One region of the Collinsella sp. TM05-37 genome, then DNA from elsewhere that is predicted to be linked to it. Evidence: riboswitches for the same ligand, from Rfam matches in the RefSeq annotation. Region 1 holds a riboswitch; the other holds the start of a gene.

The links. A riboswitch is a leader RNA that binds a small molecule or an ion and turns the genes downstream of it on or off. The one in region 1 is predicted to bind thiamine pyrophosphate.
Region 2: it holds a riboswitch for thiamine pyrophosphate, as region 1 does, so the genes downstream of both, thiM (hydroxyethylthiazole kinase) here and thiC (phosphomethylpyrimidine synthase ThiC) in region 1, are expected to answer to the same signal.

The regions. Positions count from the first base shown of each region.
Region 1 covers NZ_QSPN01000013.1:12,344-16,506, forward strand. Annotated here, with positions in the region: gene DXD48_RS07400 (aminopeptidase) at 1-114, shown strand, start outside; gene DXD48_RS07405 (YaaA family protein) at 218-1,027, shown strand; gene DXD48_RS07410 (hypothetical protein) at 1,068-1,583, opposite strand; TPP riboswitch at 1,646-1,762, shown strand; gene thiC (phosphomethylpyrimidine synthase ThiC) at 1,754-3,088, shown strand; gene thiD (bifunctional hydroxymethylpyrimidine kinase/phosphomethylpyrimidine kinase) at 3,267-4,097, shown strand.
Region 2 covers NZ_QSPN01000001.1:99,112-103,274, forward strand. Annotated here, with positions in the region: gene DXD48_RS00400 (LysR family transcriptional regulator) at 1-336, opposite strand, end outside; gene DXD48_RS00405 (HAD-IIB family hydrolase) at 347-1,255, opposite strand; TPP riboswitch at 1,419-1,529, shown strand; gene thiM (hydroxyethylthiazole kinase) at 1,581-2,420, shown strand; gene DXD48_RS00415 (thiamine-binding protein) at 2,424-2,765, shown strand; gene DXD48_RS00420 (thiamine phosphate synthase) at 2,762-3,457, shown strand; gene DXD48_RS00425 (patatin family protein) at 3,675-4,163, opposite strand, start outside.

The DNA.
Region 1 (4,163 bases):
GTCATCGACTCCGGCGTTGCCGTCCTGTCCATGCACGCCCTGTGGGAGGTCGCCAACAAGGCCGATATCTACGAGGCCTATCGCGGCTACAAGGCCTTCATCGAGCGCGCCTAACCAACCCTTCATCAGTTGCGGTGAAATACGGACTAAACTGGCCCATAAACGGCCAAAACAGACCGTATTCCACCGCAACTTCCTTTTTGGCAGAGGAGAGTCCATGCTGCAGGTCATCATTTCGCCCGCCAAGCAGATGCGTGCGGCCCAAGATGCTTTTGAAGTCCTGGGCATTCCACCTTTTGCGCACGAGACGGCTCGCCTCCACCGCGCACTGCTAGATATCGAGCGGAATGAAGGCAGCGGAGGTCTGCAGGCGCTCTGGAACGTGAGTGACAAACTGCTGGGGCCTTGCCTCAACACCCTGCATGAGTTTGGGCCCATCCTGAAAAACGGCGATCTCGACAATCCCGCACTCGCCCGTCACCTCTCCCCTGCCGTCATGTCCTATCACGGCATTCAATACCAGAGCATGGCACCCGAGGTGATGGATTCCGCGCAGCTCGCATGGCTGCAAGACCATCTGTGGATCCTATCGGGCCTTTACGGATGCGTACGCCCCTTTCATGCCGTTGAACCGTATCGGCTGGAGATGGGCGCGAAGCTTGCCGTCGACGATGCCCGAGACCTCTATGCGTTTTGGGGCGACAAGCTCGCACGGGCCATCGCTCCGGCAGGCTCCAACGCTACGATCGTCAACCTCGCCAGCGCGGAATACGCCAAAGCCGTTCTGCCCCGCCTCACCACCGATGCCACGGTCGTCACATGCCTCTTTGGCGAAGGCATCCGCAACGGCAAGCCCATCCAGCGCTCGACCGCCAGCAAAAAGGCACGCGGCTCCATGGTGCGCTGGATGGCAGAAAACAAGCTCGAGGATGTAAGCGGGCTCACCGCGTTCGACGTTGGTTATCGCCACTTTCCCGAGCTTTCAAATAAAAACACTTTGGTCTTCCTGAACGAACAGGCCTTGTAGGATCACCGCTACTTTTGAATGTGCCGCCTAGGCACGGCGTCTATTCCGCCAAGCCGTCGGCTTTGGCAATTTCATTTGTCGAGCCGTCCTGATAGGTAATCTTGACATGCTCAACCTCGGACACCGCAACACCCGTCGGAGGCTCCAGGCGCCATTCCGTCAGCGCAATGTCCATGGTCGTGGGAACGTCCCCCTGATCTTTGAGCTCGACCGACAGCGTCTTAAGCGACGCATCGAAGGTCACGCGCTCGATCTCTTCACCAGGAATGGAGCCACCGCTCAGCTGCAGCTGCACAAACTCGTCGCGCGGATACCAATAGTCGCCCGGCGCGGCCACCGTGTTACCACCAGCGACCTTCACCGTCATGATCGGCAGGGCATCGTCGGCCTCAAACTCCCAGGCAGCGCCGCCGCGACCACCATACGTCCAGATACAAAAGGCAATCACCAGCACGGCAAGCACCGCAAAGCCAATCGCGACAAGGCCATGGTGCGCACGGCTTTCCTCGGCCGATACATCCCATTGCGTCTCTCGATATAGATGCTTGTCTTCCATGTTCGCCTCCCCACAGGCACGCTCGTTGGCCCAATCGTACCCATTCAGGCTATACTTGAGCCCATGACATAACGGGGAGCTTGCAGGACAAGACGACAGGCTGAGATTGGGCGCGCCCGCCCTGACCCGCAAACCTGATATGGGTAATGCCAACGAAGGGAGCCGTGCCAATGAGCACACAGACCGAGCCCAAGCTCGTCACGCAAATCGACTTCGCCCGCGCCGGGCAGATCACACCGCAGATGAAGGAGGTCGCCGAGCGCGAGCATCGCGACCCCGAGTACATCCGCGAGCGCGTGGCCGACGGCCGCATCGCCATTCCCGCCAACATCGTGCATATCAAAAAGGGCATGCGCGCCTTTGGTGTCGGCGAGGGCCTGGCCACCAAGGTCAACGTCAACCTGGGCATCTCGGGCGACAAGGCCGATGCCGCCGAGGAGTGGAAGAAGGTCAAGATCGCCGAGGACTTTGGCGCCGACGCCATCATGGACCTCTCCAACTCGGGCAAGACGCGCCAGTTCCGCCAGCAGCTCATCGACGAGACGCCGCTCATGGTGGGCACGGTGCCCATGTACGACGCCATCGGCTACATGGAAAAGCCGCTGGTCAAGCTTACCAAGGACGACCTGCTCGAGGTCGTGCGCGCACACGCCGAGGACGGCGTGGACTTTATGACCATCCACTGCGGCATCAACAAATCGGTCATCAAGACCTTTAAGGAGACCGGCCGCCTGATGAACATCGTCAGCCGCGGCGGCTCGCTGCTGTTTGGCTGGATGGAGGTCACCGGCAACGAGAACCCCTTCTACGAGTTTTACGACGAGGTGCTCGAGATCTGCCACGAGTACGATGTGACGATCTCGCTCGGCGACTCCTGCCGCCCGGGCTGTCTCTACGACTCCAACGACGCCACCGAGACCGCCGAGATGATCGAGCTGGGCAAGCTGTGCAAGCGCGCCTGGGCCGCCGGCGTCCAGGTCATGGTCGAGGGCCCGGGCCACATGGCGCTCGACGAGATCGCCGCCAACATGAAACTGCAGAAGCGTCTGTGCCACAACGCCCCGTTCTATGTGCTCGGGCCGCTGGTGACCGATATCGGCGTGGGTTACGACCACATCACCGCTGCCATCGGCGGCGCCATCTCCGCCAGCTCCGGTGCCGACTTCCTGTGCTACGTGACGCCGGCTGAGCACCTGTGCCTGCCCAACGCCCAGGACGTGCTCGATGGCCTCATGGCCACCAAGATTGCCGCGCACGCCGCCGATATCGCCAAGAAGGTGCCGCACGCCCGCGACATGGACGACAAGATGGGCCAGGCACGCCGCAAGCTCGACTGGGATGCCATGTGGAAGTGTGCTCTCGATCCGGTCACCGGTAAGAAGCGCTACGAGGAATCCCCCGCCGCCACCGAGGGCACCTGCACCATGTGTGGCAAGATGTGCGCCGTCCGTACCGTCAACAAGGTGTTCGAGGGCACGACGATCGATCTTGGCATGGAGGATTAACGCGTCACTGGAGCCACAATCGGCAACAAGGTGCTCGTCAATTGTTGACATGTGAACATTTGCTTACATTTGCGTAAAGATTGCATCACCCGCCCGGGATCGGCATACAGCCGGCCCGGGCATCTTTATAATGCAGGCTTAAAGACCCATTTGATTCCGACCGGACAAGGGAGCGAACATGGATCGCAGTAAGGTACCCGCCGTCCTGTCCATCGCAGGATCCGATTCCAGCGGCGGCGCCGGCATTCAGGCCGACATCAAGACCATCACAGCGCACCGCCTGTATGCCGAGACGGCCATCACCGCCATCACAGCGCAAAACACACTGGGCGTCACCGCCGTGCAGAACATCTCCCCGGATATTGTCGCGGCGCAGATCGATGCCGTTTTTGACGATATCCGCCCCAACGCAGTCAAAATCGGCATGGTTTCCTCTGCCGAGATTATCGAGGTTATCGCCGACCGCTTGAGCGCATGGGATGCGCAAAACATCGTTGTCGACCCCGTCATGGTCGCCACCTCGGGCGCCCGTCTCATTGCCGAGGATGCCACCGAGGCGCTTACTCGTTGCCTGTTCCCACTGGCGACCGTTATCACGCCCAATATTCCCGAGGCCATGGCGCTGCTCGATTACGAGATCGATTCCGAGCGCACGCAGCAAAATGCCGCCATGCTCCTCACCCGCCGCTTTGGTTGCGCATCCCTCGTTAAGGGTGGGCATCTTGTCAACGAGGCCAACGATGTATTGGCCGAACCCGCGCCACTCGATAACGAAGGCAACCATATGGGCGATCCGCTCACCACGTGGTTCCGCCACAAGCGCATCGAGACCGGCAACACGCATGGCACCGGCTGCACGCTTTCATCCGCCATCGCCTGCGCATTGGCCCAGGGCATGGATCTTGCCGATGCCGTCAACGCCGGCAAGGCCTACTTAACGGGCGCTCTGGCCGCCGGCTTTGACATGGGCAAAGGCTCCGGCCCCGTCAACCACATGTGGCAGTACTAAATAGCCAGTAACCTGCCAAAAAAAGACAGGCTACCTTGCGCCAAAAACCGTCGCAACATTCGATGA
Region 2 (4,163 bases), on a different contig from region 1:
CTCGCGGATCACATCGACAAATGCATTAACGGCAAAGGAATAATGCTGGCAGCTCACACTAAAGTGCGGCACCTGCTCGGACGTGCCTTTGTACTTGCCCTCGAGCAGGTCGGCCTGGTCGAGCACCTGGCGCGCGTAGCCCAAGAAGGTCTCGCCTTCCTCGGACACAATGACGCCCTTGTTGGTGCGCTCAAAGATGTGTACACCCATCTCGTTTTCGAGATCGCGAATTGACGCGGTAATCGAAGGCTGCGACACAAAGAGCCGGCGCGAGGCCTCGGTGATGCTGCCGCATTCGGCAACTTTGACGACATATCTGAGCTGCTGGAGCTTCATGGCTTTCTCCCTAGACGTTCGTGACGTCGAAACCCGTCGCGTCCATCTGACGCATAAACGACGGCATCTCCCCCGTCGCGGCGCAGGCGGCAATCTGATGCAGAGCCCCGGCAACCGCATCATCTGCCGCAGCGCCGATATGCCAGCGCGCGGCAGCCGTGACGGCCTCGTTGGCATTGGCGACTGCAACGGAATTGGGAACGGCATCGATCATGGGCAAATCGTTATCGGAATCGCCGAATACGGCCACCTCGTCGGGCGTCAGGCCCAAAGCGCGCGCCAGCTCCAGCGCAGCACAGCCCTTGTCCCAGCCGGTCGGAAGAACGTCGAACAGGCGCACGCGGTTGTTGGGAAACACGAGCGAGAGCTCCGGCACCTCGACGGCAACACGCTCGCGCAGCTCGGCGAGCTCCTCGCGCGAACGGGCACTCCAGATATTCGCCTTGTATACCGGGGCATCGTCAACGACAGGGCGACAGGGAGCCTCTTCGCCCTTGAGCCACGCGTTGCCGCCTGACTCCATGGCGCGACGCACACGCTCGGGATCGCTTGTCACGCAATAGGCGTCGTTGTCCCAAAAGTCATCACCCAGACGGTAGACCTTCAAATAGGTATCGTCGGTCTCTTGCTCCAGGTAGTCGGCCAGGCGCATAAGGGCATCGTTATCAGTTGCGCGCGAGGCAACCGCCTCGCCATCGACAAACATCACCTGGCCGTTGCAAAACGCACCGGTCGAGAAGCACTCGGAGCGATTGCGGAACATCCAGCCCATCGCGGACGGCTGGCGACCCGAAACCGGGCCAAAATGCAGGCCCGCCGCCTGCATGGCATGAATGCCCTCGATGGCGCAGTCGCTGGCGCCATCGTGTCCAGCAGGAATCAGCGTATCGTCCATATCGGTCAGCACAAGTTTGATCATAAGGTCCCCTCGGTCATTCTTTATCCCGTCTATTGTAACGACCTGCCAATAAGGGACAGGTTTATCTTGGCAGGTTTTATCTGGGAAAATGCAGCGCCCCTGTTGCCACCTGCCAAAATAAACCTGTCCCATATTGGCAGGTGCGCTAGTATAGGGAACAACAGATTCGATGCGGGAGTGCCGGCGGTGCAAACCACAAGGCTGAGAGGGCATAGGGCCCAATCCTTTGAACCTGTCAGTTAATGCTGGCGTAGGGAGCATGCCGCCTTTACAGGGGCGCTGTCTATGCACAGCGCCCCTTTTCTATGCCAAGGAGGCATGTGCAGTGATTGATTCGGAACAGCTTAAGCAACATATGGTCAAGGCCGTAGAGGAGATTCGAGCCACCAATCCGATGGCCGGCTCCATCACCAACACGGTGACGATCGACTTTGTCGCCAACGCGCAGCTCGCCGTGGGCGGTTCGGCCGCCATGGTCTATCTGCCCGACGAGGGCGAGGCGCTCGTTGCCGGCGGCGCCGCCATCTATCTCAACATGGGCACGCTCTTCCCCATCTACGAGCAGACGATTCCCCGCGCGGCCAAGGCGGCACACGACGCCGGCAAGCCCTGGGTGCTCGATCCGGTGGGTCTGGGCATCGGTAGCCTGCGCACCCAGCTGGTAAACGAGCTCAAGCAGTACAAGCCCGCCATCGTACGCGGCAACGCCTCCGAGATCATCGCACTCTCCGGCCTGTGGGGTCTTGAGGGCGAGTCGGCCGATCTGAGCCGCGTACGTGGTGTCGATACCACCGACACGGTCGACGCCGCCCGCGATGCCGCCGTGGCGCTCGCTCGCCACACCGGCGGCGCCGTTGTGGTCTCGGGCGAAGTCGACCTGATTACCGACGGCACGACCGTGGCCAAATCCCACGGCGGCAGCCCGCTCATGTCAAAGATTACCGGCTGCGGTTGCTCGCAGGGCGGCGTGCTGGCCGTGTACGCCTGCGCTGCCGATCCGTTTACGGCAGCAGTCTGCGGTACCGCCGTCTACAACGTCGCCGGCACGCGTGCCGCCGCCGTCGCCGATGCCCCGGCAAGCTTTAAGGCCGCCTTTATCGACGAGCTCTACCGCGCAACCGCCCAAGACATCGCCGATAACCAACTCGAGCTCGAGGAGGCATAAGCCATGTCCGAGCCCGCAACCAATGCCGGCATGAACACGCTCGTCGCCGTGGCCATCGCCCCGTGCGGCACCGGCGATGAACTGTCCGCCGAGGTCGCCGAAGTCGTGCGCGTCATTCGCGAGAGCGGCCTTCCCAACCGCACCACCTCGATGTTCACCGAGATCGAGGGCGACTGGGACGAGGTCATGCAGGTCGTGCGCGACGCGACCTTTGTGTTAGCGAGCAAGGGCATCCGAACCGAAGTCGTGCTCAAAGCCGATATTCGACCTGGATTTACCGACACCATGACCGGCAAACTCGAGCGCATGGAAGCGCAGATCAAAAAGCAGGAGGAAGCACGATGAGCATCCGCGACAACCTTGATATCTCGGCCTATCTGGTACTCGGCCCCGAAAATACCCTCGGACGCCCCGTGGGCGATGTGGTGGCCCAGGCACTCGACGCCGGCTTTACCTGCATCCAGGTGCGCTCCAAGGTGGCAAGCGCCCGCGAGATCATTGCGCTGACCGGCGACGCCGCGCAGGCAATCGCACAGGCCGGCAAGACCGGTCAGGTCGCCTTGCTGATCGATGACCGCCTTGACTGCGTACTCGCCGCACGCGAGCAGGGCATTGCGGTCGACGGCGTGCACGTGGGCCAGAGCGATATTCCCGTCGAGGTCTGTCGCAAGCTGCTGGGCCCCGACGCCATCGTGGGCCTTTCGGCCCGTTGCGAGGAAATGCTCGAGTACGTCAAGACCGCCGACATGAGTCTGGTCGACTACCTGGGCATCGGCCCGCTCCACGAGACCGAGACCAAGCGCGACTGCGGACGCGCAGCCGATGGCTCCATCATCACCAAGAGCTTTGAGGACCTGGCCGCACTCCACGCGGCAAGCCCCGTGCCCATCGTGGTGGGCGGCGGCGTTAAGACGGCCGACTTGCCGCAGCTCAAGGCAACCGGCGTCGACGGCTTCTTTGTGGTGAGCGCCGTCTGCAGCGCCGACGATCCCTACGCCGCGGCCAAGGAGCTTGTCGACACCTGGCAGCAGGCATAGGCATAGGCCGAGCAGCTGCTCCGCGGCCTCATATCTTCAGCAACGGAAAGCGCATCCCAGTTTGGACCTCCATTCTGGGATGCGCTTTCCGTATAGAGGGCCAGTGGGAAACTGCATCCCATTCCAGACGCGGGACGCCGTTTCCAAAACCCTCCCGTCCGGGAAACTGCATCCCGTTCTGGGCGCCGATTCTGGGACGCGCTTTCCGCCGCAGCCCCTACCCCGCCAGATACGTTTCCAGCGCCGGCAAGGTCGCCTCCGCATCACGACGACCGACCTGGTAGATGCGCTCGAGCTCATCGGGCTCGCGGCACAGCGACGGCACCTTTACCGATTCGCTCGGCCGTACCACAAAGACCTCGCCGGCCGCCTCGCGACGCGCCAGGTCATCGAGCGTGGCATTGTAGACCTCATGCCGATGCTCAAGCGCTGCGACAAACTCCGGGTAGTGACGGAACACGCGCCGCAGCATGGGCATCACGCTGTTGGGCTGCTTTACAAAGCCCGCCGGCTGCGTCAGCACCACCACGTTGCGGTCATAGCCCTGCGCAAACAGCCAAGCACTGGGAATGGAATCGGCCACGCCACCATCCAGATACTTGCGGCCCTCAATAGCAACGGGACGCGTTGCCACAGGGATCGCCGATGACGCCCGAATCCACTCGATATCGCGCTCGTCGCCATACGGCAGATCGTGATAGACGGC